DNA from 4 places in the Mesorhizobium sp. M0293 genome. Region 1 is predicted to be linked to each of the others. Evidence: riboswitches for the same ligand, from Rfam matches in the RefSeq annotation. Region 1 holds a riboswitch; each other region holds the start of a gene.
The links. A riboswitch is a leader RNA that binds a small molecule or an ion and turns the genes downstream of it on or off. The one in region 1 is predicted to bind cobalamin.
Positions count from the first base shown of each region.

Region 1 (7,031 bases):
GGGGTGTGAAGGAACGCCAACATTCGATGCGTCCGCCTTCTCCACGACTCCGCGTGCGGGCTCGTAAAACCCAGCCTTCGGGACCGCGACCGGCTCGACGACAGGCTCATCCTGTCCCGCCAGCCGCGCCAACCTTTGCACCAGCGCGCTCATATTCGCCGGGCCGCCCTCGCGGAAATAATCGAGCAGGCCGTCAAGCTCCTCGCGCGGCAGCGTCGAGGCTTCGATCAGCCTTAGGTCCTCGTCATGGCTCTCGCCGGGCAGCAGAGCCAGTTTTATGCCGCGTTCGCGAGCGATCGAGGCAAGCTGGTCGCAGCCGTAGCGCCACCAGTCGTAGCCGCCGAGGATGCGGACGAGGATGATCTTGGCGTGGCGGGCGACGCTGTCGACCCAGAGGTCGACGGACATGGGATGGCGCAGATCACGCAGGGCGGCCAGCCGCATCGAGGGCAGCCGGCCGGCGTCGGCCTTCCACGCGGCCGCAAGGCCGGCGAGGTCGCTGTCGGTGAAGGACAGGGCCACGATATCCGCCGGCGTCTGCCGCAGATCGACCGGCTCGGCGAGATCGTCGAGCGAGGCGGATGTCGTGGTTAGGATGTGCATCGCAACCCGTGTCCGAAATCAGCCGGCAAGTATACGCTCGATCGCCGGGCGGTTCAGCCCCTTGAGGCCGATGACAACGAGGCGCGAGCGGCGGTCGTCCTGCGCCGTCCAGGCGCGATCATAGTAGTGGTTGACGCGCGGCCCGACGGCCTGCAGCAAGAGCCGCATCGGCTTGCCGCCGACCTCGACGAAGCCCTTTACGCGCAGCACGTTCTCTTCTTCGGCGGCGGCGGCGACGCGCTTTGCAAGCTCATCGGGATTGGCGATCGAGGCAATGTCGACGATGAACGTGTCGAAGTCGTCATGCTCATGGTCGAAGGCGCCGTCATGATGGGACTTGCGGTTTTCGATGTCGTCCTCGACTGCGAGACCGAGCCCGAGCAGTACGGAAGGATCGACCTTGCCATGCGACGTCGGCACGATCTTCACCGCGCGGGCGGAGTGTTCGCCAATGATGGCGTTGGCGCGGGCAGTGCCGGCGGCGTCCATCAGGTCGCTTTTGGACAGGATGATCAGGTCGGCGCAGGCGATCTGATCCTCGAACACCTCCTCGACCGGATCGTCGTGGTCGAGCGTCTCATCCTGAGCGCGCTGCGCCTGCAAGGCGTCCATGTCGTTGGCGACGCGTCCTTCGGCCAATGCCGGCCCGTCGACCACGGCAATGACGCCATCGACGGTGACGCGGCTCTTCACGCTCGGCCACTGGAAAGCCTGGACCAGCGGCTTGGGCAAAGCCAGGCCGGAAGTCTCGATCAGGATGTGGTCGACCTTTGGCGTCAGCGACAGGATCTGGTCGAGCGCCGGGACGAAATCATCGGCGACGGTGCAGCAGATGCAGCCATTGGCCAGTTCGACGATGTTTTCCTCCGGACAGGTGTCGATGCCGCAGCCTTTCAGGATCTCGCCGTCGATGCCGATGTCGCCGAATTCGTTGACGATGATGGCAATGCGCTTGCCGCCGGCGTTTTCCAGGAGATGGCGGACCAGCGTCGTCTTGCCGGCGCCGAGGAAACCGGTGACGACGGTGCAGGGAACGCGGGAGAGGTTGGCAGACGAATCTGGAGCGGTCATTTCAAGTCCTTCAACAGGTCGAGCGGAGGGATGCGGGCAACAAGGCCGCGCTTCAGGCTATCGGGACGGCCGCGCCATGGAATGAGACCGTCCGTCGAGGTGGCGAAGAGTTTTGCGCCGGTGACGAGATCGCTGCCGCTGGTCGTGGTCAGATCGCCAAAGACGTAGCTCCAGCAACCGTCGCGCAGGATGGCGGCGCTGAGACGGCGCTTGCAATTGCCGAGGCATTCAACGCTGCGGATGCGAATATTGTCGCCCGATGCGGCGCGGCGCGTGTCGTCCGCCAGCAGTTCGCCGGCGCGGGGATGGGCGTCGGAGCCGGTTTCATCGCGGCAGGAGGCGCAGACGATGACGGTGACGCCGGCCAACGCATCATCATGGCCGGACGAAACATCCGCTGTGCCAGCCGAAAAACTGCTGTCATGGTCCAAAGATCGTGCTCCTTGCCCGGAAACCCGCCGGGCGATCGGATTCTTAGTCGCAGACGGCAGGTCTCCTGGCTCGCGGGTCATCGCCTTGGGTAGCCGCCTTCCCGGGAACTCCCAGTGGCTTTCGGCCTTGGCTCTTCGCTTACAGTTGCGGGGACAGCCGCGGATTTGGGATTTCGTCCCGCACCGCATTCCCTCTTGGCTCCTCTCGTTGAAGAGAAGAGACCGTCTGTATCGGATTTAGGCTTTTGCAGGCGGCGGTGTCAACGCGAGCTTACGACACGGTCAGGTCGGCCAACGCCGGACCCAAGTCACCGGCCGGGGTCACCTCGATGCGTTCGAGGCCGAGCCAGCCCTGCATCTGCTTCAGTTCCTGGTAGAGCTGAGCGGCAGTCTGTGGCGGCGCTTTGGGCTCGGCATAGGCCGCATGGACGCGCAGGATGCCGGCAGGCCGGTCGGCCTTCAGATCGACGCGCGCCACGATCCTGTCGCCGAGCAGGAACGGCAGGACATAATAGCCGTATTGCCGCTTGTCGGCCGACGTGTAGATCTCGATGCGGTAGTGGAAATCGAACAGCCGCTCCGTGCGCGACCGCTCGAAGACGACCGGATCGAACGGCGCCATCAGGGCGCGGGCCTCGATCTTGCGCGGCACACGGGCGTCTCTATGAAGATAAGCCGGCTTGTCCCAACCTTCGACGCGCACCGGCAGCAACTCGCCTGTTTCAACCAGTTCCTCCAGCCGGCCTTTCATATCGGCCGGCGACAGGCGGAAATAATCGCGCAAATCGCCTGATGTCGCGATGCCGTGGGCACGGGCGGAAATGCGCAGCAATTCACGGTGCGCGTCCTCGGCGGCGGGAATCGGTAGATCGAGGATCGCCTGCGGCAGCACGCGCTCGGGCAGGTCATAGAAGCGCTCGAAACCACGACGGTGCGCCGTGGTGATGCGACCGGCCCAGAACAGCCATTCGAAGGCATGCTTGGCATGGCTCCAGCCCCACCAACCACCCGAGCCCTTCTGGCCCTCGAGCGCGGAGGCGGCGATCGGGCCACGCTCGGCGACCTGGCGGTAGATCTCTTCGATATAGGCTGCGTGCTCGCGGCCCCATTTGGCGAGACCCAGATACATCTCGTCGCCGCGCTCGGCGCGTTGCATGCGCCAACGCATCAGCGGGTAAGTCTCGACCGGCAGAAAGGAAGCCTCGTGCGCCCAATATTCGAACACCGTGCGCTTGCGCGTGACCGCGGCATTGTCGAGCAAAGCGAACGGGTAGGGGCCAAGGCGCGAATAGAGCGGCATATAATGAGCGCGCACCACCGCGCTGACGGAATCGATCTGCAGCAGGCCGGTGCGGGCCAATACGCGGGCGAAGTGCCGGCGGTTCGGTGTGCCGGTCGGGCGGGGATCGAGAAACCCTTGGGCGGCAAGCGCAATGCGCCGGGCCATGGGGAGCGAGATCTTTTCCTTCATGCAGGCGTCACTCTGAGGGCGATTTGATGGGTGATTCCGGTTCATGCTAGCAGGGTTTTGGCGGCAACCATGTCAGGAGAGAAAAGTGGAGTAAAAAGCGAAGGAAATCAAACAGGAGCGGATCGGACCAGTTTGCCGCGATATGCCGTCCAGCACTGTGTTTTGAACAAGGTTTGACTTGCTTCGCTGGAAGTGCTGCGCTAACCCTCGCCGCGTTGCAGCATAGGCCCTTAAAACGGTTCAGCGGTTAAACTGTCACGCTTCCGCATTAGGGTCCGGTGCTGTAATCAACGTGGATTGGCGCCAACGGAAAGCCGAGTATGAACGCACTTCTAAGTTCGTATCTGCCCATCGTCCTGTTCATCGGCGTGGCGCTGGTTGTCGGCCTGGCGCTGCTGGCCGCACCCTTCCTGGTGGCTTACCGCAACCCCGATCCCGAAAAGCTTTCCGCCTACGAGTGCGGTTTCAACTCGTTCGACGACGCCCGCATGAAATTCGACATCCGCTTCTACCTGGTGTCGATCCTGTTCATCATCTTCGACCTGGAAGTAGCCTTCCTGTTCCCGTGGGCGGTGTCGTTCTCGAAGATCGGCATGCTCGGCTTCTGGTCGATGATGGTATTTTTGGCGGTGCTGACCATCGGCTTTGCCTATGAATGGAAAAAAGGAGCGCTGGAATGGGATTGAACGACAGTTCAGGCACCCTCGTCGCGCCGAAGCCCAAAGGTATCATCGATCCCAACACCGGCAGGCCGGTGGGGCAGGACGATCCCTTCTTCCTCGAAATCAACAACGAGCTGGCCGACAAGGGCTTTCTCGTCACCTCGACGGAAGCGCTGATCACCTGGGCACGCAGCGGTTCGCTGATGTTCATGACATTTGGTCTCGCCTGTTGCGCGGTGGAGATGATCCACACCTCGATGCCGCGCTATGACAGCGAGCGCTTCGGTGTCGCGCCGCGCGCGTCTCCGCGCCAGTCCGACATCATGATCGTCGCCGGCACGCTGACCAACAAGATGGCGCCCGCGTTGCGCAAGGTCTACGACCAGATGCCGGAACCGCGCTACGTCATCTCGATGGGCTCCTGCGCCAATGGCGGCGGCTACTACCACTATTCCTATTCGGTGGTGCGTGGCTGCGACCGCATCGTGCCGGTCGACATCTATGTGCCCGGCTGCCCGCCGAGCGCCGAAGCGCTGCTTTACGGCATTCTTCTCTTGCAGAAGAAGATCCGCCGCACCGGCACGATCGAACGGTAAATCCATGACCGCATCCCTGACCGAACTGTCGACCTATCTCGGCGAGAAACTGATCGACCGCGTGAATGACGCTGATATCGCCTATGGCGAGCTTACCATTGGCGTCGAGCCGCGCGATCTGGTCGAGGTCATGACCTTCCTGCGCGACGATGCGCGCTGCCAGTTCATCTCGATCATCGACGTCTGCGGCGCCGACTATCCGTCACGCGCCAAGCGCTTCGACGTCGTCTACCATCTGTTGTCGCCGAAGCAGAATGTGCGCATCCGCGTCAAGGTGCAGGCCGACGAGGAAACCATGGTGCCGTCGATCACCGGCGTGTTCCCTGGTGCGGACTGGTTCGAGCGTGAGACCTACGATCTCTACGGCGTGCTGTTCTCGGGCCATCCCGATCTGCGCCGCCTATTGACCGACTACGGTTTCGAAGGCCACCCGCTGCGCAAGGATTTCCCGCTGACCGGCTTCGTCGAGGTGCGCTACGACGACGAAGCCAAGCGCGTCATCTACGAGCCTGTGGAACTCAAGCAGGAATTCCGCAATTTCGATTTTTTGTCGCCGTGGGAAGGTACTGATTACGTCCTGCCGGGTGACGAGAAGGCAAAGCAGTAAATGGCTGAAACCTCCGTCCGCAATTTCAACATCAATTTCGGCCCGCAACACCCTGCGGCGCATGGCGTTTTGCGCCTCGTGCTGGAGCTGGACGGCGAAGTCGTCGATCGCGTCGATCCGCATATCGGGCTCTTGCATCGCGGCACGGAAAAGCTGATCGAGGCCAAGACCTATCTGCAGGCGATCCCCTATCTCGACCGGCTCGATTATTGCGCGCCGATGAACCAGGAGCACGCCTTTGCTCTGGCCGCCGAGCGCCTGCTCGGTATCGACGTGCCGAAGCGCGGCCAGCTGATCCGCGTGCTTTACTGCGAAATCGGCCGCATCATGTCGCACATCCTCAATGTGACGACGCAGGCGATGGACGTCGGCGCGTTGACGCCACCGCTGTGGGGCTTCGTCGAGCGCGAAAAGCTGATGGTGTTCTATGAGCGCGCCTCCGGTTCGCGCATGCATGCCGCCTATTTCCGTCCCGGCGGTGTCCACCAGGATCTGCCGCAGAAGCTGGTCGAGGATATCGGCAAGTGGATCGACCCGTTCCTCAAGTCGATCGACGACCTCGATCAATTGCTGACCGGCAACCGCATCTTCAAGCAGCGCAATGTCGATATCGGCATCGTCACATTGGCCGACGCCTGGGCCTGGGGCTTTTCCGGCGTCATGGTGCGCGGTTCGGGCGCGCCCTGGGACCTGCGCAAGTCGCAACCCTATGAATGCTATTCGGAAATGGATTTCGACATTCCGATCGGCAAGAACGGTGACTGCTTCGACCGCTACCTCGTGCGCATGGAAGAAATGCGCCAGTCGGCGAAGATCATGCGCCAGTGCGTCGATCTTCTGCTCGGCAAGGAAAGCACCGGCCCGGTGTCCAACCTCGACGGCAAGGTGGTGCCGCCCAAGCGTCAGGCAATGAAGCGCTCGATGGAAGCGCTGATCCATCACTTCAAGCTCTACACCGAGGGTTATCGCGTGCCGGCCGGCGAGGTCTATGCGGCGGTCGAAGCGCCGAAGGGTGAGTTCGGCGTCTATCTGGTCTCCGACGGCTCGAACAAGCCCTACCGCTGCAAGCTGCGCGCGCCTGGTTTTGCGCATCTGCAAGCCATGGATTTCCTCTGTCGTGGCCACATGCTGGCCGACGTCACCGCCGTTCTCGGCTCCCTCGACATCGTGTTTGGTGAGGTCGATCGCTAATGTCAGTCCGCCGTCTCGCAGAAGCCAGCGTCCAGCCAGCATCCTTCGCCTTCAACCGGGCGAATGCCGCGACTGCGAAGCAATGGATCAAGAAGTACCCCAAGGGCCGCGAACAGTCGGCGATCATCCCGCTTCTCATGATCGCACAGGAGCAGGAAGGCTGGGTGACGAAGGCGGCCATCGAGACGATCTCGGACATGCTCGGCATGCCCCGGATTCGTGGTCTCGAGGTCGCGACCTTCTACACGCAGTATCAGCTGAACCCGGTCGGCACGCGGGCCCATATCCAGGTCTGCGGCACCACGCCCTGCATGCTGCGCGGCTCGGAAGCGCTAATGGATGTGTGCCGCTCGAAAATCCACCACGACCAGTTCCACACCAACGACAAGGGCACCTTGT
Region 1 is NZ_JAMYSA010000006.1:75,300-82,330, forward strand. It holds gene NKJ06_RS04295 (cobaltochelatase subunit CobN) at 1-603, opposite strand, end outside; gene cobW (cobalamin biosynthesis protein CobW) at 622-1,674, opposite strand; gene NKJ06_RS04305 (DUF1636 family protein) at 1,671-2,105, opposite strand; cobalamin riboswitch at 2,144-2,347, opposite strand; gene NKJ06_RS04310 (winged helix-turn-helix domain-containing protein) at 2,377-3,576, opposite strand; gene NKJ06_RS04315 (NADH-quinone oxidoreductase subunit A) at 3,897-4,262, shown strand; gene NKJ06_RS04320 (NuoB/complex I 20 kDa subunit family protein) at 4,253-4,834, shown strand; gene NKJ06_RS04325 (NADH-quinone oxidoreductase subunit C) at 4,839-5,441, shown strand; gene NKJ06_RS04330 (NADH-quinone oxidoreductase subunit D) at 5,442-6,632, shown strand; gene NKJ06_RS04335 (NADH-quinone oxidoreductase subunit E) at 6,632-7,031, shown strand, end outside.

Region 2 (7,031 bases), on a different contig from region 1:
GATGGCCGCGCATCGCTCGGCCGAATTCTACCACATACCGTTTTCCGGTTACGCCCAGTTCATCGCCAGCGATCTCAGCGACGCAGCACCGACCCCGCGACCGCCGGAAGCGGATGAGGCTGGGTTGAGAACGCTGCGTCGGCTGCGCACCGGGCTTGCCTGGCTGCCGTCGCTGCGCGGCCGCCTGATCCGCTCGGCAGTCGCCAAATTTCCGGCCGAGGACTACGTGCAGGACTGGCTCAACGTCTATGCCAGCGACCGGCAGACCAAGTTCAACGAGATGGAATATCATCTGCCGTTCGAGGAAGGGCCGAAAGCGCTGGTCGAAATCATCGAGCTGACGGAGAAGCGCTTTCCCGAGGTCTATTTCCCGATGGAGGTGCGCACCGTTGCGCCCGACGAATTCTGGCTGTCGCCATTCTACAGGAGGCCGACCTGCTCGATCGCCATCCATCATGACGCGGCGAACGATCCGCTGCCGTTCATGCGGGCAGTCGAGCCGATCTTTCGTAGATATGGCGGCAGGCCGCATTGGGGCAAGATGCACAGCCTGAAGGCGGCGGAGCTGAAAAAGCTCTACCCGCGCTGGGACGACGCCATGGCGGTGCGCCGCGATATCGATCCGCAAAACCGCTTCGTCTCGCCCTACATGGCCGGTTTGTTCGGCATCGCACAATGAGCACCTATTTTTCCGCCCTGTCGGGCGCACTGAAGGAAGCCGGCATCTTCCAGCCCTGCCTGCTGCTCGATCGCGACCGGCTGGACAGCAACATTGACCTGGTAAAGGGGAGACTGGATCCCGGCCTCGCCGTGCGGCTGGTCGACAAGTCGCTCGCCTGCCTGCCTCTGCTTGCCCATATCGGCAAGGCGCTTGGCACCAATCACGTCATGACCTTCCATCCGCCGATCAGCGAGGCGGTGCTGAAGGCGTTTCCCGATGCCGATCTGCTCTACGGCAAGCCGATGCCGATCGGCGCGGCAAGGGCTGCGCTTTCGAAGGGCGCGGCCGACTGGTCGCGTGTCTGCTGGTTGATCGATACGCAGGAGCGGCTGGCGGAATATGGCGCACTCGCTGACGAACTCGACATCGAGCTGCGTATCGCTTTCGAGATCGATGTCGGACTGCATCGCGGCGGCTTTGCCAGCCCGGAGGCGTTGTCGAAGGCGTTGAGCGCACTGCCGGCCAAGCTGCGTTGCGAAGGCGTCATGGCCTATGAGGCGCATGCGCCGCACATTCCGGGCCTGTTCGGTGGACCGGCGAAAGCCCTGGCAAAGGCGTCGGCGCAGGCCGCGGCGTTCGTCGCTTGCCTCGGTCCGGACCAGCGCCGCATCCTGAACATCGGCGGCAGCAAGACAGCATTGCTTCATCATGGCGGCGTGGCCAACGAAGTGTCGATGGGCTCGGCCTTCGTGCTGCCCAGCGATTTCGATACATCAGGCCTCGAAGGCTTCCAGCCGGCTGCCTTTGTCGCAACGCCGATCCTGAAAGTGGTCGAGCCGATGCTGCCCGGCCCGCCAGCCGTCACCCGCCTGCTGCAGGCGCTCGGCCGGTTTCCACGCAAGGGCTGCTACCTCTATGGCGGCAAGTGGATGGCCGAGCCCGTGTTCCCCGAAGGTATGCGGACGAACGGCCTGCTCGGCCTGTCCTCCAACCAGCAATTCATGGGCTTGCCGGCCGATGCGACCGCAAGGCCCGACGACTACGCCTTCCTGCGCCCGACGCAGAGCGAGGCCGTGCTGCAGCAATTCGGATCGATCGTAGTGTTTTCCGGCGGCAGGATAATCGATCGCTGGCCGGCGCTACCGATGGCGTGATCGGCTACGCCCTCACCGGTATCCATATCTCCAGCCCGCCATTGCCGCTGCGCGGATCGAATTCGGGGCCATAGCGCTCGAACTCCGGCGCATCGGATATTTCATGGCCGGACGCCGGCAGCCATTTGTTCCAGATCGTGTTGACCGTACGGCGGATGGTCGAGATGTGTTCGCGGTGGGCGAACACAGCATATTTCTGCGCCGGCACCCGCACCCGGCTGAATTCCTTCGGCAGGTTGGAAAAGTCCGACACCTCGACGCCGGCGATGTAGTCGAAATTGCCGGAATCGTCGCCGTTGACGCAGACGCCATAGGCGACGTCGCCTGTCTCGCCCGGAATGTTGCCGATATAGGGGCCAAAGCGCTGCCACTGCATCGGGATAGCGGCGCTGGTTTCACAGCTGTAGCGTTCGCCGAGGCCGGCGATCAGAAACGGCCGGCTGGTCTCGAAGCGCGGCGGTTCGAGGTTGGTAAGAAAGGACTGGTCCATCAGGATCGGCTCCACGAGGTCGAGATTTTTGAGCGTGCCTTGCGCGCGCACCAGTTCCGGCGTGGTGCCGAACTGGTCGCGGAAGGCACGGGTGAACGCCTCATGCGAGTTGTAGCCGGCATCGAGCGCGAGCGAGAGAATGTCGGGCGCGCCGCCGGCCAGCTTGCGCGCCGCTTCGCTCAGCCGGCGCGCGCGCATGTAGCCCATCACCGACCGGCCGGTGGCAGCGCCAAACGCACGCGTCACGTGAAAGCGCGACACGCCGCTGCTTTGCGCGACATCGTCGAGCGAAATCGCCTCCGGCAAATGGCTTTCGACGAACCACAGCGCTTTCTCGGTCGGGTTCATGGGGCTCCTTTTCGCATTGGGCGGATCACCTTGCCACCTTCCCGCAAAGCCAGTTTGATCGAAATTGCGCAATCTGCACGATAGCATCGGCTGGCTTTCGCTTGACAGTGCCAGGCGGCATCTTCTAGAGCGTTATGTTATTACATAATGAGAGCGCGCAATGCCTGTTTCCCCCACACATGAGTGGCCCATCACTCCGTCCGAGAAATCCGTTGCGAAGCGATTGGGGGAAATCTACGCTGGACCCGTGATGGTCCCCGAGTCGAAAGGCGAGGGGTGAAAAGGGAACACGGTGAGGCCTGCTCAGGTCGAGGCCGTGGCTGCCCCCGCAACTGTAAGCGGCGAGCAAAATCCGTGAATGCCACTGGCCGGCAAGGCTGGGAAGGCAGGATGGCGCAACGACCCGCGAGCCAGGAGACCTGCCATCAGCATGAGTTGACCGGACGGGGTGTGCCGGGAGGAAACGCGGATTTCGGTCTTGTCGGCCGGCTCGCCAGCGTCCTTCCGTCGCCAGTTTTGGAAAGTGACGGAAAGTTGGACGGCTCCATCGATCCCATCCATCGCATCATCGTGTGTACGCTTTGCCGTGACGTCCCCACAGGGATCAGGTCGGGTGAAGGCCTTAGTGCCGATTTGCGCTCCCGGCTCTCTGTCCATTGCGAGCCGGCCGTGGCGCACGGCTTCGCGGTCGAAGGCGTGGATTGCATGGCAGGCTGCGCGCGGCCGCTGACGGTCGCGTTCCAGGCACAAGGCAAGGCCACCTATCTCTTCGGCTCGATCGACGCGCAGGCCGATGTTGGCGACCTCGTGCGATTCGCCGGACTCTATGCCTCGCTCGCCGATGGCTGGCGCAATTCCGGGCAGCGTCCGGCTGGATTGGCCGGCAAGACGCTGGCCCGCATCCCGGCTCCGGGCAATCTGGCAGGCAGCAGCCGATGACGCCGCTTCTCGAAGCGCGCGACCTCTGCGCCATGGCGAATGGGCGAGATCTGATCCAGGCGGTCACTCTGTCGGTGGCCGCTGGCGACCGCCTCGCCATCATTGGACCCAACGGCGCCGGCAAGACGACGCTGCTGCGCATGCTGTCGGGCATGCTGCGACCGAGCTCAGGCGAGGTGAAGCTTGGCGGGCGGCGGCTGGACAGGATCTCCGCCGCCGAGCGGGCACTGCATATCGCCGTGGTCGGCCAGACCGACCAGCCCGATCCGCGGCTGGCGGTGATCGACTATGTCGAGCTTGGCCGCGTCCCGCATACCGGGCTGAGGCGCAGGAGCGAGGAGCGCGACATTGTCGTCGATGCGCTGCGCCAAACCGGTCTGCTGCCGCTGCTTGGCCGCACCATCGGCTCGCTGTCGGGCGGCGAGCGCCAGCGCGCCCAACTGGCGCGCGCCATCGCGCAGCAGCCAAAAATCCTGTTCCTCGACGAGCCGACCAACCATCTCGACCCGCGCGCCCGCGGCGAACTGCTCGAACTCGTGGCCGGCTTCAGCATGACGGTGATCGCGGTGCTGCACGATCTGGCGCTGGTCGCACCCTTCGCCACCAGGGTGGCGGTGATGAACCATGCCCGTCTGCAAGCGCTCGCCGCACCGCGCGAAGCGCTGACCCAACAGCTGATCCGCGAGATTTTCGGCATCGATGTGCTGCGTCTGCGCCACCCGACCGAAGACCGCGAACTGACGGTGTTCGAGGTTCCGAATCGTGCCGCGCCGCCGTCCTGACTGAAGCCGTTCCGTATTCCAACAAAGGAGCAACATCCGTGAAACGCCTCGCCTTTTCGCTTGCCTTCTCGCTGCTGGCCTCGACAGCCCTGGCCTTCCCGGTAACCGTCGACAGCTGCGGCAAACCACTGACTTTCGACGCGCCGCCGAAGCGCGCCGTCATCCATGATCTCAACATGGCCGAGATGGCTTTCGCGCTGAAACTGCAGCCGTCGATCGTCGGCCTGACCGGCATTACCGGATGGTACAAGGTCGGCCCCGAATTCAAGGCCGAGCAGGGTTCGATCCCGGAACTGGCGCCAAAGTATCCGACGCTCGAAAACATCGTCGCCGTCGAGCCCGATTTCTTCTTCGCCGGCTGGCATTATGGCATGAAGCCGGGCGGCGAGGTGACGCCCGACACGCTTGCCCCGCACGGCATCAAGACGCTGGTGCTGACGGAAAGCTGCATCCATCTCGACAAGACCCGCCCCGCCGCCTCGATGGACCTGCTCTATGGCGACGTCGAAAAGCTGGGCAAGATCTTCGGCAAGGAGGCCGAGGCGGAGAAGCTTGTCTCCGGCTGGAAGACGCAACTCGCCATCATCATCGCCAAGATCGGCGACAGCAAGGGAACGAGGGTGTTCCTGTACGATTCCGGTGAGGACAAGCCGTTTACCGCGGGCAAGTTCGCCATCCCCAGCGCCATGATATCGGCCGCCGGCGGCGACAACATCATGGCCGACATGGACACCAGCTGGGGCAACACGGACTGGGAAACGGTGGCCTCGCGCAATCCGCAATTCCTCATCCTGCTAGATTACCAGGACGGCGGCGGCTACAGGAAGCTGCTCGATTTCCTGAAGGCGCATCCGGCGATGAAGGAGACGGATGCGGTCAAGAACGAGCGCTTCGTTGCATTGCGCTATGCCGAGCTGACGCCCGGGCCGGCCAACATCGAGGCGATCGGCAAGATCGCCAAGGCCATGCATCCGGAAGCATTTTGAGGAAGTTTGACGGGTCGAATATGCTTGTGTTGATGGACGGCTTGCCTTGGCGATTGGTTGAAACATCAATCGCTTCGTCATCCACGGGCGGAGCAAGGAGCGTAGCGACGCGGCGCAGACCCGAGGATCCATGCCGCGACTTCCGAGCGTTGCTTCGGTGCAGAATTCTGCTCCGCTGCACGCTTCGGCCAAGGTCCCGGCATGGATCCCAGGGTCTCCGCGACGGCGCTTCGCGCCTGCTCCGCCCTGGGATGACGACGTTGGAGGGGCCTCGGCCAATCTTGAATGGCGAGGCAACGACATGTGTGAAAACGTGAGCTTGCGCCGCAAGCCATTCGCCTTGGCAATGACTACGGGAGCGGCGGCGATCGCCGCTCTCGCTCTGCTGTCGATCGCCTATGGCTCGACGCTGATCCCGTTGACCGACGTCATTGCCGCGCTTGGCCGTGCAATTGGCTTGAGTGGGCACGACGTGTCCGGTCCGGTCGGCAAGATCGTCGTCGATCTGCGGCTGCCGCGCACGATCCTGGCCCTCTGCGTCGGCGCCGGCCTGGGCGTCGTCGGTGCGCTGCTGCAGACGGTGACCCGCAACGATCTTGCCGATCCGTTCCTGTTCGGCCTGTCGTCGGGAGCCGCCGCCGGCGCCGTTTCCGTCATCACCGTCTTCGGCGACAGTTTCGGCATCTGGACGTTGCCGGTCGCGGCCTTCACCGGCGGCCTATTGGCTGCCGGTATCGTCCTACTGCTGGTCGCGCGGGTGAAAGGGCAAGGCCCGGAGCGGCTGATCCTCGCCGGCCTTGCCGTGTCGTTCATGTTCACTGCCTTGACCAACTACCTGGTCTTTGCCGGCGACCAGCGCGCCGCCCACTCCGTGCTGTTCTGGACGATGGGCGGCCTTGGCCTGGCGCGCTGGGACAATATCTGGTTGGGCGCGCTAGGTGCGGGCACCATCCTGGCGTACGCGCTGTGGAACCACCGCCGGCTCGATGCTTTCCTGGCCGGCGAAAACGCCGCCGAAAGCCTTGGCGTGCCGGTGGCGCGGATGCGCAGGATGACGTTTCTCGTCGCCGCCTTCTCGACGGCGATCCTTGTCTCTGTCGCCGGCGTCATCGGCTTCGTCGGGTTGATGATCCCGCATCTGTCGCGCCCGCTGGCGGGTCCCTTGCATCTGCGCCTGGTTGCGAGCTGCGCCGTGTTCGGCGCGGTGCTTTTGCTGGCCAGCGATCTTCTGGCCCGCACGCTGCTGCCGCCGCAGGAACTGCCGATCGGCATCATCACCAGTTCTGTTGGTGCGTTCTTCGTCGTCACCATGCTGATCCGCAACCGGCTGTGATTGCGGTCGGAAACGGTTTACTCAGATCGTCCAGAAATAGCGCACAATGTGAAAGAACACCGGGGCAGCGAAGACCAGGCTATCGGTGCGATCCATCATGCCGCCATGACCTTCGATCAGGTGGCCCCAATCCTTGACGCCCTGGTCGCGCTTGATGGCCGAGGCGACCAGCCCGCCCAGAAATCCCATCGAGCAGGCGACGAAGGCCACGGCCGCCGCCTGCAGCGGCGAAAACGGAGTCACGAACGACAACAGCGCGCCGAGCAGGCTCGCCGACACCAGTCCGCCGATCAGCCCTTCCCAGGTTTTCGACGGCGAGACGTTCGGCGAAAAGCGGT
Region 2 is NZ_JAMYSA010000019.1:62,424-69,454, reverse strand. It holds gene NKJ06_RS10280 (D-arabinono-1,4-lactone oxidase) at 1-679, shown strand, start outside; gene NKJ06_RS10275 (alanine racemase) at 676-1,815, shown strand; gene NKJ06_RS10270 (GyrI-like domain-containing protein) at 1,820-2,653, opposite strand; cobalamin riboswitch at 2,888-3,094, shown strand; gene NKJ06_RS10265 (DUF1636 family protein) at 3,188-3,592, shown strand; gene NKJ06_RS10260 (ABC transporter ATP-binding protein) at 3,589-4,374, shown strand; gene NKJ06_RS10255 (ABC transporter substrate-binding protein) at 4,413-5,360, shown strand; gene NKJ06_RS10250 (FecCD family ABC transporter permease) at 5,662-6,693, shown strand; gene NKJ06_RS10245 (phosphatidate cytidylyltransferase) at 6,715-7,031, opposite strand, start outside.
Region 2: linked by a shared signal. The riboswitch ahead of NKJ06_RS10265 (DUF1636 family protein) and the one ahead of NKJ06_RS04305 (DUF1636 family protein) in region 1 are both predicted to bind cobalamin.

Region 3 (7,031 bases), on a different contig from region 1:
AGATGCGCATGGGCAATGACGGCAAGCCAGTGTTCCTGTCCAACAATGCCGGCGGCATCCTGGGCGGCATCTCGACCGGCCAGGCGATCATCGCCCGTTTCGCCGTCAAGCCGACATCCTCGATCCTGACGCCGCGAAAGTCGATCGACAAGGATGGCAAGGACGTCGAGATCATGACCAAGGGCCGCCACGACCCGTGTGTGGGTATTCGCGCCGTGCCGATCGGCGAGGCAATGGTTGCCTGCGCGATTGCCGATCACTATCTGCGTCATCGAGGACAGACAGGGAAGGGAATAGGCAGTAGGGAATAGGCAGGAGGCCGCACGATACAGCCTTTTCCTTCCCCTAGTGCCTACTCCCTATTCCCTGCGAGCGAAGCGAGCGTCCATGCCTTACGACCAGAAGAAAATCGTCGAAGCCTTGCGCGCTTTCGAACGCGGCGAGATCGTTGTCGTCATGGATGATGACGGGCGCGAGAACGAGGGCGACCTGATCGTCGCCGCCGTCCACTGCACGCCTGAAAAGATGGCGTTCATCGTTCGCCACACCTCTGGCATCGTCTGCACGCCGATGCCGCGCGAGGAAGCCAAGCGGCTGAACCTCGCGCCGATGGTCGCCGACAACGACTCCGCCCATACCACTGCTTTCACCGTCAGCGTCGATTTCAAGCATGGCACCACCACCGGCATTTCGGCCGAGGACCGCACGCTGACTGTGCGCAATCTCGCCAACGGCAATGTCGGCGGCTCGGATTTCGTCCGCCCCGGTCACATCTTCCCGCTGATCGCGCGCGAGGGTGGCGTCCTGATGCGTTCGGGCCATACCGAAGCGGCGGTCGATTTGTGCAAGCTCGCCGGCCTGCCGCCGGTTGGCGTCATTTCCGAACTGGTCAACGACGATGGCACCGTCAAGCGCGGCCCGCAGGTGCAGGCTTTCGCCGAGGAGCATGGCCTGAAGCAGGTTTCGGTGGCCGACCTCATCGCCTACCGGCAACGCAAGGAAACGCTGGTCGAGCGCGTCGCCTGCTCGGAAATCGACACGCTTGGCGGCAAGGCGCAGGTCTTCACCTACACGCTGCCGTGGGACTCCATGCATCACGTTGCCATCGTCTTCGGCGACATCCGCGACGGCGAGGACGTGCCGGTGCGCCTGCATTCGGAAGACGTCGTGACGGATGTGTTCGGCACCAGCCATCGGCTCGACGCCATCATGAAGACGATGGGCGAGCGCAGGCGCGGCGTCATCGTCTATCTGCGCGAAGGCTCCGTCGGCGTCGCCCATCAGGAGCGCAAGCGGCCGGCGAGCGGTGACCGCGAAGATCATGAAGAGGCGCGCCGCCGCGAAAACGAGTGGCGCGAGATCGGGCTCGGCGCGCAAATCCTGAAAGATCTTGGCATTTCCTCGATCAACCTGATCGCCTCGCGCGAACGCCACTATGTCGGCCTCGAAGGTTTTGGCATCCACATCGCCAAGACCGAGATTCTCTGAGCTTCCGGCCGACAGCGCCCGGGTTAAAACCGGGCGCCCGTCAACTATTCCGCAGGGATGGCGGCGGCTTCGCATCCGTCCAGTTCGCACTCATTCGTAGCAAGGCTGCGCTGGCCAAGCAGCACGGTAGCCAGGGCGATTGTGCCTGAAGCAACCGAGACCCAGAACCCGTTCTGAGCGCCGAACGCGTCCACCACCGCACCGGCGGCGAATGACCCGATGGCCATGCCGATGCCGATCCCCGTCATCACCCAGGTGATGCCTTCGGTCAGCATCGCTTCCGGCACGTGCCGCTCGATCAGGCCGAAGGCGGTGATGAAGGTCGGCGAGATCGCCACACCGCTGATGAACACGGTCAGCGCCAGCAGTGGCACGGTGTCGGCGGTGAGCGGCAGCAGCGTACCGAGCGCGACGAGGGCGACTGCGATGGCCAGTTGGCGTTGCAGCGGTGCTTGCAGGTTGAGCGCGCCGACGATGATACCCAGCACGAACGATCCCAGCGCATAGACGCCGATGACCAGGCTGGCGGCCCCCGGTTGGCCAAGCTCCTTGGTGATCGCCACGGTGCTCACTTCCGTCGTCGCGAAGGTCGCGCCGATGAAGATCAGGGCGAAGGTGATGATCTGCACCGGCCGCAGGCGGATTGCCGAGCCGCGTGAACCCTGTTCCACCGGCCGCACTTGCGGCTCGGTCGAGCGCTGCAGGATGAAGGCGGTCGAGCCGAAGGCAAGGAACAAGGTGCTCACCAGCATGCCCGCTTCCGGGAACAGGGCAGCACTCAGGCCCACCGACAGCGATGCCCCGGCGATATAGACCAGCTCGTCGGCCGCCGACTCGAAGGCGAAGGCGGTGTTCATCTGCGGCCGCCCGCGGAAAATCTCGGTCCAGCGTGCGCGCACCATCGCCGGGATGCTGGGCATCGCCGCGGCCAGCAGTGCCGACACGAACAGCGTCCATACCGGCCAGTCCCGGTTGGCCGCCGCAATCAACACGACGAAAGCCAGTACCGAAATGATGGTGGTGGGCACCACGATCCGCGTCTGGCCAAGGCGATCCACCAGTCTCGATATCTGCGGCGCGAGAAAAGCGTTGGCCAGCGCGAACGTCGCGGCGACGGCGCCCGCCAGCCAGTACTCGCCACGCGTCTGCGACAGCATTGCCACGATGCCGATTGGCGCCATGGCAATCGGCAGGCGCGCCATGAAGCCGGCGGCGGCAAAGCCCTTGGTTCCTGGGGCACGAAAGATCTCCGAGTAGGGATTTTGCATGGGTTGGTTCCTCGACAAAGCACGATTCGACAATTACATACGATGCGTATGAATGTTAAATAGAGCATACGCCGCGTATGTCAATTGGCATACGGTTCGTATGTGGATAGGGCCAGGAGCCATGCACAAACCCCGCAAGGAGATGATTGCCGAGACGCGCGCCAAGCTGATCGCGGCGGCCCGCCATGCCTTCGGCACAACAGGCTATGCCGAAGCCTCGATGGATGATTTCACCGCATCGGCCGGGCTGACGCGCGGCGCGCTCTATCACCATTTCGGCGACAAGAAAGGTCTGCTGCAGGCGGTTATTGCCGAAATCGACGGCGAGATGGCGGCGCGCATCAATGAGATAGCGTCGAGAGCGCCGACCCGCTGGCAGCATTTCGTCGACGAATGCTCGACCTATATCGAGATGGCGTTGGAGCCGGAAATCCAGCGCATCATGTTCCGGGATGGCCCGGCCGTTCTGGGGGATCCGGCACAATGGCCGAACGCCAACGCGTGCATCGCTTCAATGACAGGCCATCTGACAGCGCTGCAGGAGGAGGGGGTTGTCGTCTCTAGTCTCGACCCCGAAACTGCCTCGCGGCTGATCAACGGTGCGAGCAGCCAGGCGGCGCAACGGATCGCCAATTCGACGGACCCCGAAGCGACGTCGAAGAAGGTGGTGGAGGCGTTCAAGCAACTGCTCGAAGGCCTGCTCAAAAGGCCGGGTTCGCAACCGGACTGAAATCCCGTCGGCGGTCAGGCACACCGGGACTCCGAACTCAGGTTAACAAAAGGCCTGAGGACGGCCAGTCCAGCGGTGTCGGCAGCTTTTGTGCCGGTAGCTTTCGTGTCGATAGGAATTTTTTCTTGACTTCGTGACCTCAGCTATGGTACATATCCATCCATGGTGCTGATTTGCGCCAGTGACCCGCCGCACAGGCGGGTTTTTCGTTTCCGTCAGCCAACGCGCCGGCGAACCTGTTAACCCGAGTTCGTTGCCCTGCGGCGCCACGGCCGACAATTGACAATCGCCGGGTTGGGTCCATCCTCTTGCACCACCTCTGGGGGGAGATTCGGGACATGTGGGATTTCGATATCGGCAGGTCGGTGTCCATCATGATGCGGACCTGGCCGTTCATTGTCTTTCGCATGATCGTCTATTTCGGCATCACGCTGGCCTACATCATGGCGACCGGCATGGGCGCCAGCGTCGGCTATGGCGTCGGCCATATCTCCACCGATCCCGACGGGCCGCTATCCTTTGCCCTGTGGGGCGGGGTGGTCGGTTTCGGCGTCGTCTCGATCGCCGTTTACTGGATCCGCGAATACATCCTCTATGTCGTCAAGGCCGGCCATATCGCCGTGATGGTCCATCTGATCGACGGCCGCGACATTCCCGGCGGCCAGGACCAGATCGCCTACGCCAAGGATATCGTGACCCAGCGTTTTGCCGAGGCCAACATCCTTTTCGTCGTCGACCAGCTGGTCAAGGGCGCCATCCGCGCCATCACCGGCCTGCTCGGCGGCATCGCCGCTTTCCTGCCGATCCCGGGCTTGAGCGGCCTGATCTCCTTCGTCAACACAGTGATCCGCCTGTCGCTGACCTATGTCGACGAGATCATCCTCGGCTACAACATACGCATCAATTCGTCCGCGCCGTTCGAGACGGCGCGCCAGGGCGTCGTGCTCTATGCCCAGAACGGCAAGGTCATGGTCAAGAATGCCGTCTGGCTGGCAGTCATCATGTGGGGCGTGTCGTTCGTCATTTTCCTGCTGATGCTGGCGCCGGCCGCCGCCATTCTTTTCCTGATGCCAGGGCAATTGGCGGGCTGGGCCTTCGTGCTCGCCATCGTCTTCGCCTGGGCCTTCAAGGCGGCCTTCATCGAGCCTTTCGCCATCGCTTGCCTGATGCAGGTCTACTTCAAGACTATTGCGGGCCAGGTGCCAGATCCGGCCTGGGACGCCCGGCTGGCTGAGGCGTCGTCGAAGTTCAGGGAACTCAAGGACAAGGCGCTGGCCTCCTTCGGCGGCTCGCGCTGGGGACCGGCCGGCGCGACACCCTGATCAGCGAGGCTCGACGGCGCGGCAGCAACAGCGTTGAGGCGCGCCACGGTCGATTTGAGCAACGCTTCACCTTGCCCGGAAAACGTCTCACTCATGATCAGCTCCGGTAGCGGCAGTCGCCGTCCCCAGCCATGCGTTTCGAGGTCGGGCTTTGGCGCGAACTCCGAGACGCGGCCGACGCAGAGATAGGCGACCGGCGTCACATGATCGGGAATTGACAGCAGGCTTTTCAGCGCCTGCGCCTCGATGATGCTGACCCAGCCGACGCCGACGCCTTCGGCGCGTGCCGCCAGCCAGAAATTCTGCACCGCGCAGACCGTGCTGTAGAGGTCCATCTCCGGATTGTGCCAGCGTCCCAACGGCGAACCCTTCGAGCGTTGGCGGTCGCAGGTGATGCAGATGTTGAGCGCGCTTTCGCAGATGCCTTCCAGCTTGAGCTTGCGGTAAAGCGCCTGCCGGTCTTCCTCAATTGCCGGCAATTCCTGCTCGCGTGCCGTCAGGAACAGGTCGCGCACCCTTTCCCGTCGTTCGGCATCGCGAATGACTATGAAGTTCCAAGGCTGCATGAAGCCGACCGACGGCGCGTGGTGGGCGGCAAGCAGCAGCCGCGCCAGCACCTCATCATCAAGCGTGGTGGGCAGGAAATGGCTGCGCACGTCACGCCGTGTGAACATAGCGCGATACACCGCATCGCGCGCATTCTGCTCAAATCCATTGCCAACAGCAGCGGTCATGTGTTCCGGCATCGCTTGTCCCCTTGCGATTGCAGCAGTTTCAAACGGTCAGAGCGTACTTTGTGCGTCCAAGTGGACGCACGTCGCTCTGATGTCGTCCGCCTGACCATGCGGATGACGATGCCTGCCAGGCCGGTCTTCTGGCTCGGGATCAACCCGCGTCCGGTGCCTTCCCGTCATCGACAGTGGCGTATACCGGCGCGGTCCCCCTTACAGCGTTGGGCACGCCACGGAATTCAACCGTGTTCCCGATTCTCCCGTTTGCACGGGCACCAGGCAGTGGCGGGGACCTTACGCCGAAGCGCAGACGACGCCAATGCCTGCGGCGACACGAATGGACGCAGGCGCGATTTTCCCCAGTCATCAGCCGCCTGCGCATGGCCTTTGTCGATCCGGGTCACTAGATTAGGACGATGACCACTCGTCTCTACACCCATCCGATCTTCCTCGAGCACCTCACGCCACCCGGCCACCCCGAACGGCCGGACCGCTTGCGCGCCATCGATCGCGTGCTCGATGACGAGGCCTTTGCCGCGCTCGATCGTATCCAGGCGCCGGAAGGCGACGAGGCCACCATCCTCTACGCGCATCCCGCCGATTTCGTCGCCCGCGTGCGGGCCGCCATTCCCGACGAGGGGATTGCGCGCATCGACGCAGACACCACTGCCAGCCCGAAGAGCTGGCAGGCGGCGATCACCGCGATCGGTGCCGCCAACGCCGCCGTCGACGACGTCTTTGCAGGCCGCGCCGACAATGTCTTCGTCGCCGCGCGGCCACCCGGCCATCATGCCGAAAAGACCACGGCGATGGGCTTCTGCCTGTTCAACACCGCGGCAATCGCGGCGCGCTATGCGCAGAAGAAACACGGCGTCGAGCGCGTTGCCGTCGTCGACTGGGACGTGCATCACGGCAATGGCACGCAGGATATTTTCTGGGACGATCCGTCGGTGCTCTATTGCTCTACGCACCAGATGCCGCTTTATCCCGGCACCGGGGCAAAAAACGAAACCGGCGCCGGCAATATCGTTAACGCACCATTGGCGCCGCAGACCGGCAGCGAGGTTTTTCGCGATGCCTTCCTGTCGCGCGTGCTGCCGGCGCTCGACAATTTCGCGCCCGACCTGATCGTCATTTCGGCCGGGTTCGACGCGCACCACCGCGATCCGCTGGCCGAGATCAACCTGACCGAGGACGATTTCGACTGGGCGACCGGCCAGCTGATGCAGCGCGCGGCGCGCCACAGCGGCAACCGGCTCGTCAGCCTGCTCGAGGGTGGCTACGATCTGCAGGGATTGGCATTTTCGGTCGCCGCCCATGTCGGGCGACTGATGAAAGGATGAATGATGGCTGGTGAGACCAACGAAGACGTCAAGGCGATGAGCTTCGAACAGGCACTCGACGCGCTGGAGAAGATCGTCGATGATCTGGAGCGTGGCGACGTGCCGCTCGACCAGTCGATCCGGATCTATGAGCGCGGCGAGGCACTGAA
Region 3 is NZ_JAMYSA010000049.1:14,774-21,804, forward strand. It holds gene aroC (chorismate synthase) at 1-311, shown strand, start outside; gene ribB (3,4-dihydroxy-2-butanone-4-phosphate synthase) at 388-1,488, shown strand; gene NKJ06_RS19335 (MFS transporter) at 1,533-2,756, opposite strand; gene NKJ06_RS19340 (TetR/AcrR family transcriptional regulator) at 2,878-3,486, shown strand; gene NKJ06_RS19345 (hypothetical protein) at 3,825-4,808, shown strand; partial or broken gene bluB (5,6-dimethylbenzimidazole synthase) at 4,973-5,554, opposite strand; cobalamin riboswitch at 5,656-5,834, opposite strand; gene NKJ06_RS19355 (histone deacetylase family protein) at 5,956-6,882, shown strand; gene NKJ06_RS19360 (exodeoxyribonuclease VII small subunit) at 6,886-7,031, shown strand, end outside.
Region 3: linked by a shared signal. The riboswitch ahead of bluB (5,6-dimethylbenzimidazole synthase) and the one ahead of NKJ06_RS04305 (DUF1636 family protein) in region 1 are both predicted to bind cobalamin.

Region 4 (7,031 bases), on a different contig from region 1:
TCTTTGCGCGACACCGGCACGATCGAACTTACCTCGCCACCACCGATATGTGGCACCACCAGCGCAACGATGTCCAGAGTTTCAGGCACCGGCTGAGGCGCAATCTCACCAATGTGAAAGGTGTGCTTGCCTTGCCAGTTGAGCGGACCATGCGCCGGCAGCCGTTGCTTCAGCCCAAGCCGTGCAAATCCCTGGGGATCCTGTTTGAGTGTTGAAAACAGCGGGCGGGCAGTCACGCCGCCGGCGAGGTCGATCAGCACATAATCATCGCCGACGCTGTCCAGCCCGTTGAGGAGGCCGGCAGCGACCGTCCCGGATTTCCCTGCACCGCCCGCGCCTGCCAGCAGCACGCCCTTGCCGTTGGCGCCGAGCGTGCCTGCATGGGCAAGTCGCATGCCGCGTGCCGCATATTCCCAATGCAGGAAAGCCCGCAACGGTGCTCCCGGCTCCCATGGTGGAAAAGCTTCAGCCGAGGCCATCAACTGAACGCCAACGCGACGTTGCGGATCATAGAACTGCCAGAAGTCGAGATCGTGAAAGTGATGGCCACGCAACCCGGCCTCGGCGAGCCGCTTGGCAAAGCCGTGCTCGGTGAAATGCGCGTCGGCCCACTTGGCTGGCTCGGGGATACCAGCGACGCCCGGATGCACAATGAAAATGCGGCAACGGGACGTTTCCGGCTGATCATCCCGGGTCTCGAGAAAAGCATGGCTGAGTGCATCCGCCAGCGCGCCGGGGCTGAGATGCGCGCTAACCTCAAGCCGGGGAAGGTTGATCCTACGCACGACTGAATTGTATGCGGCCGTGCGTTCAGCGGCGGCAATGAGATACCGGGCGTAGTCCGGCAAGATTTCGAGAGTGACGCGCGATATGGTCAGGTCCAGTGTCCCTCTCTGGCGATGCAACCAGTCGCCCGTCAGGATGTCTGCTTTACCGCCGGCCAGCCAACGGGTTCCTCGACTTCATGGATAGGATCCACGATGATGAGGTCGGCAAGGTCGTCGTGAACGCTCACAGCGAGCGACTCGGTTGTGGCGGCAAGGTCGGCAAGCAGTTCGCCAGGCAGCGGCAGCGGTGGCGCATCCAGGCGAACCAGGAGCCCCAGTTCAAGCAATTGCGATACGAAACCTTCGAGTTCATCGGGGCCAATCGTCCTGGCGCCAACGGTCAGCCCGACCAGAGCCTGGGCATCGACGCCGGACGATAGCGCCTGCCAAATCCTGCTGCCCGAATCGGAAAATCCGAAATACTTCCCGTTCGAAAGATCGAGCACGACGGCTTCGCCGTCGAAAGATTCAAAGACAATATCCTTGCTCGAAATTGCGTAGACATCGCTATGACGCATTTGTCTTGGCCCCCGCAGCCGCGCGAGCAGTCGCCGGTCGGCGCGGTCGCTCAGCCTATAACGCCTGTAAACACTCGATTCTTGCTTGGCAAGCCAACGTGCGCCAGCGGCTCCAAGCCGATCACGCCTCGATTTCGAGCGCCGAAAGCGGTTTTGAGCAACAGGCGAGGATAAAGCCGTCGTCGATCTCGTGGTCCAGGATGCCGCCATTGTGGCTCATCTCGACGTCGCCCGCGACCTTCTTCACCTTGCAGGTGCCGCACAGACCGAACTCGCATGCGGCGGGTATCCGCACGCCGGAGGCCCGCGCGGTCTGCAGCACGGTCTGCCCGGCGACGCATTCGGCGTCGACATCCGAAAGCGCGAAACGGATCGGCGTCGCGGCTTCGACCGGGGCGACGGCGTCGTCTCTCGCCGGCAAAGCGAACGGCGCCGGGATCTTCTCCACGGCAGGCGCCGCAAAGCTCTCCTGATGGTATTTCGTCATGTCGAAGCCGGCGGAGTCCAGCATGCCGCGCACGGCGCGCATGAAAGGATCAGGGCCGCAGCAGAAGATTTCGCGCTCGCGGAAATCGGGCGCCAGCAGCGGCAGCCGGATGGCGTCGATGCGGCCCATATGGCCAAACCAGCCCTCGCGGCTCGACCGCTCCTCGATCATGAAGCCGAGCGACAGGCCGGGCATCCGGCTGCCGAGCAGCTCAAGTTCCTTGCGGAAGATGATCTCTTCCGGACGGCGCGCGCAATTGACGAAGCCGACATCGGTCCATGGCGCACAGTCGTTCAGCCAGCGCAGCATCGACATCATCGGCGTCACGCCGGAACCGGCGGAGATGAACAGATATTTGGCCGCCGGGTGGCTGTGCAGCGAAAAGTCACCGGTCGGCCCATAGGCCTTGACGTGCGATCCGGGCGTAAGATGGTCGAACATCCAGCGCGTGCCGATGCTGCCGGCCTGCGCCTTCACCGTCACCGCGATCGAGAACGGCCGCGATGGCGAGGACGACAGCGTGTAGGTGCGCATCAGCGGCCCGTCCGCGGCCGGCAGCTCCAGCGTCAAGAACTGGCCCGGCTTGTAGCGAAACCAGGTCTGGTTGTCGGAGCGGAAGGTGAAGGTCTTGACGTCAGGCGCTTCGTCGCTGACGCCGATCACTTCTAGCACCTGCAGCCGGTCGTTCCAGGGCGTCATCTGGTCGAGATGGCGATAGAGGCCAAGATCCGTCATCGCATTCATCCTCTTATCTCTTTTGTTTTGTGCATGATCCCAAGGCCGCTGCGCATTTTGGGCGACATGCGCTAGGCGACGCTGCGCAGGGTCGGCCGGCCGCCTTCGGCGAGGCGCGGGCCGATGAACGACGCGTACCATTCGACGAACTGGATCACGCCACCCTCATGCAGCTCCGAATAGGGGCCTGGTTCATAGGCGGGCGACAGGATGCCGAAGGCGTTTTCCTCGACGATGCGACGGTCCTGGTCGTTGGTCTCGGTCCAGACATGGGTGAGATCGTCGATGGTGTAGTCGACCCCCTCGACCGCATCCTTGTGCACCAGCCACTTCGTCGTCACCGCCGTTTCCGTGGCGCTGATCGGCAGCACCCGGAACGTCACCGCGTGATCGATGAGGATGTGGTTCCAGGTCGTCGGGTAGTGATAGTGCATCAAGGTGCCGATCCGGTCGGCGGAGACAGTGTCGGAGAGGTTCTTCTTCACCGCCCGCTTGCCGGTCATGGTGTAGCTGACGGCATCGCGCAGCAACGGCGCGCGGGTGGCGCGGTACTGTCCGGCCGGATCGATGCGAAATTTGCTCGGCAGGCCTGATGCCTCGCATTTGGCCCAATGCGCGACCATTTCGGGGTCACTGTCGGCGCCGTTGACGCCGGTTACGGTCGGCGCCTCGGGGAAGGTCTTGCACAGCTCGGGATGATTGGCGACGCAGTGATAGCACTCGCGATTGTTTTCCCAGACCAGCTTCCAGTTGCCCTTCTCGATGATCGTACTCTCGAAGGCGATCTTTGCTTCGCGCAACCGGTGCGGCAAAAGATAAGGTTCGATCATCGCCCGCATCGGCGCGAAATCGGCGGGCTCCCTGGCCAGGCAGATGAAGATGTAGCCGCCGACGCTCTCGCAGGCGACCGGCTTCAGGCTGAACTCGCTCTTGTCGAAACCGTCGGCCATCTGGCGGGCAAACAGCAGGCGGCCATCGAGTTCATAGGTCCACTGGTGATAGGGGCAGACGAGCTTTGCCGCCGTACCCCTCTCGGTATTGCAGACGCGGCTGCCGCGATGGCGGCAGGAATTGTGGAAGGCGTTGATCTTGCCTTGCTGGTCGCGGACAAGGACGACCGGATAGTCACCGATCTGCACCGTGATGTAGCTGCCCGGCTTCGGCAGCTCGCAATCGTGGCCAATGAACAGCCAGTCGCGATACCAGATCAGCTCCATGTCGAGCTTGAAGTAGTCCGGATCGGTGTAGAAGGGCTGTTCTAGCGAAAAGCCTTGCCGGCGGCTGTTCAAGAGCCTCAGCATGTCGTTGCGAGTTTCCATGTCCTGTCCTCGTTTCTAAGGACTGAACTGGTGGTGACGGAGGAAGGATTGGACGCAGGCCGGCGATGCGCCGGACATGCACTATCCACCTCTTGACCGCCCACCGCGATCAGTCGAGTTCAATGATCTCGGGCTGGTTTCCGGGCTCTGGAGTTGTCCTTGCGGACCATCGCGACACCTTCCCAGGCAGTTGCCCAGTGGTCTCCCGTTGCGACTTGAACTCCACCACCGTTGCGGGGGCAGCGCCGGATTCTGACCGGCTTCCCAATTCTCCGCCTCGTCGTCACGAAGCGGCACCTGAGATGATATGATCTAACCACGATCGCGGGCGCGCCATCGGCATGAAAACGACATCGTATCCATGCGGCGCGACACGGATGCGAAACGTTCCGGTTGGCGATTGCAGAGCTGAAATCCTATCTCCGCGGCGGCCATTTCCATCTGCAATCTCCTCGAAACCGACCCCTCACCCGGGGCCAAAAAAGTTAACAGTTTCGAAAAGTGACTATTAGCTCTTTCTAAAATCGAACCGAACGGTTCGTTTCTGTTGACGGTGCGTGCAGGACGGTGTGAACGCCGGACCTTCGAAACAGTTGGTGATCAAGCGGGCGGTTTTTCTTAAATCATTGAAAAATATAAGTAAAAAGTGGTGTGTAGAAGCCCTTGGCACAATTTCAAGTGGCGGACTCATGGTCCACACGAAACAACTTCGTGATTGGAAAAGGCGAGGATGCCCTCCCACATCGGGGCTGTCCGAACGACGCGATTTCTTCCCAAGACACGCCGCTAGACGGACGGGAAAAATACTGGAGTACATAAAATGAAAAAGATCATTCTCACTGCCGCCGTCCTTCTGGCGATTTCGGGCAGCGCCTTCGCTAATGGTAGCGACCACTACGGTTCGAACGCCGCGGCAGCCACTGCTGTCGACAGCTCGTCCACGGCTTCGGTCAAGAAGTCGGAACCGGCTGCTCAGACGCCTGCCCAGGGCAGCGACCGTAATCTCTTCGGCAACAACTAAAAGCCGATTACCGGCAGACGGCGGGCTTGCCCGCCGCTCTGGCGAAATTCAGAAATCAGGAGACTTGAAATGAAGAAGATCATTCTTGCTGCCGCTGCGGTTCTCGCCATCTCGGGTAGCGCCTTCGCAGGCAGCGACAACTTTGGCTCCAACGGCGCCAACCAGCCTGCCACCACCGCCACCGACAGCTCGTACACGGCTTCCACCCAGAAGTCGGAGCCGGCCACGCAGGCGCCTGTCAACCATGGCAGCGACCGCAATCTGTTCGGCAACAACTAACATCCGACCAAACCAACATCAGACAGCGATGCGGCGGGTTAACCCGCCGCATCGAATTCGAAAATACGGAGTATCAAAAATGAAGAAGATTGTTCTTACTGCCGCCGCTGTTCTGATTGCCGCCGGCAGCGCCTATGCCCGCAACGACAACGTTGGCGGAACCGACATCAACAAGCAGGCGACCGTCAACGTCGACACTTCGCATACGGGCTCGATCCGCAAGAGCGAATCGCCCATCTACAAGCTGCTCAATTCGTCGGGCGATGTATCGAAGTCCGCCCCTCAGGGCAGCGACCGGAACCTCTTCGGTCGCTAACAGCCGAAGCCGATGTCCAGAAAAGAGCGGTGGGCCTTGCCCGCCGCTCTTTTTTTGACCGTCGAGATGGTTCCGTATCAGGCTGCCTTTGCTTCCGCTTCGTGAAGCGCGAAGGACCGCCCATCCGTATCGAAGATATGCAGGTCTTCGCCATTGGCGCTCAAGCGCAATGTCGAGCCACGCTTGACTTCGACATTACCAGGCAGCTTGGTCACCAACGGCAGGTCGGCGCGGCCGATGTCGACATAGACAAGCTGAACCTCGCCGAGCTGCTCGACATAGTCGACCGTCCCTTCGAACAGATAGTCCGCACCGCTGGCGATGATCAAATCCTCCGGCCGCACGCCGAAGCTCACTGCGGCGCCCTTTGCCGAAGCAGGCGTCGTGATCGGCACGGTTGCCTTGCGCCCGGCGACATGGCTGACGACAGTCGGATTTCCGGTCTTGTCGATGGTCGCGGGCAGGATGTTCATGGCCGGCGAGCCGATGAACTGGGCGACGAACAGATTGCCGGGCTTCTTGTAGAGATCCATCGGCGTGCCGACCTGTTCGATATGGCCGTCCTTGAGCACAACGATGCGGTCGGCCAGCGTCATCGCCTCGACCTGGTCGTGGGTGACGTAGATCATGGTCGTGGCGGGCATCGATTCCTTGAGCTTGGCGATCTCGATGCGGGTGGCAACGCGAAGTGCGGCGTCAAGGTTCGACAGCGGCTCGTCGAACAGGAACACTTTCGGATTGCGCACGATGGCGCGGCCGATAGCGACGCGCTGGCGCTGTCCGCCCGACATCGCCTTGGGCAAGCGGTCGAGATATTTGGTCAGCTGCAGGATTTCCGCCGCCTGGCGCACGCGCCGGTCGATCTCGGCCTTGTTCTCCTTCCCGATCTTCATCGAGAACGCCATGTTGTCGTAAACGGTCATGTGCGGGTACAGCGCGTAGGACTGGAACACCATGGCGATGCCCCGCTTGGATGGCGGCACGTCGTTCACGACCTCGCCGGCTATTCTGAGCTCGCCGGAGGTGATTTCCTCGAGCCCGGCGATCGACCTCAGCAATGTCGACTTGCCGCAGCCCGACGGACCGACAAAGACGATGAATTCGCCCGACTTGATATCGAGGTCGATGCCGTGGAGAATGTTCAGATTGCCGTAGGACTTCTTCACTTGCCTTAGCGTGACATCGGCCATTGGTTTCCTCCAGTGATTTGAAATTCAGTCGACGCGCCCGAACCAGGCGCCGTAGCCGCCAAGCTCGATGGAACCGCTGCTTGCCTGCCCCGAAAATCCATGCCCGGGCAAAGGTTGCAGCGATCGGCTGCCAAGGTCAACCTTGGTTGGCCCGGCTCCCAGATTGAAGACGCAGACGAGCTGCTCGTTGCCTGCGCGGCGGGTGAAGGCAACGGTGTCGCCCTCGCTTTCGATAAAGGTGATGTCACCCTTGACGAGCGACGGATGGGCACGCCGGAACGTGAGAAAGCGACGATAGTGCTCAAGCAGCGAATTCTCGTCGCCCTGCTGGACATTGAC
Region 4 is NZ_JAMYSA010000070.1:9,247-16,277, reverse strand. It holds gene NKJ06_RS23505 (serine kinase) at 1-905, opposite strand, end outside; gene NKJ06_RS23500 (PqqD family peptide modification chaperone) at 917-1,345, opposite strand; gene NKJ06_RS23495 (FAD-binding oxidoreductase) at 1,467-2,567, opposite strand; gene NKJ06_RS23490 (aromatic ring-hydroxylating oxygenase subunit alpha) at 2,639-3,886, opposite strand; cobalamin riboswitch at 4,001-4,202, opposite strand; gene NKJ06_RS23485 (DUF680 domain-containing protein) at 4,707-4,907, shown strand; gene NKJ06_RS23480 (DUF680 domain-containing protein) at 4,977-5,186, shown strand; gene NKJ06_RS23475 (DUF680 domain-containing protein) at 5,266-5,502, shown strand; gene NKJ06_RS23470 (ABC transporter ATP-binding protein) at 5,580-6,692, opposite strand; gene bglA (beta-galactosidase BglA) at 6,717-7,031, opposite strand, start outside.
Region 4: linked by a shared signal. The riboswitch ahead of NKJ06_RS23490 (aromatic ring-hydroxylating oxygenase subunit alpha) and the one ahead of NKJ06_RS04305 (DUF1636 family protein) in region 1 are both predicted to bind cobalamin.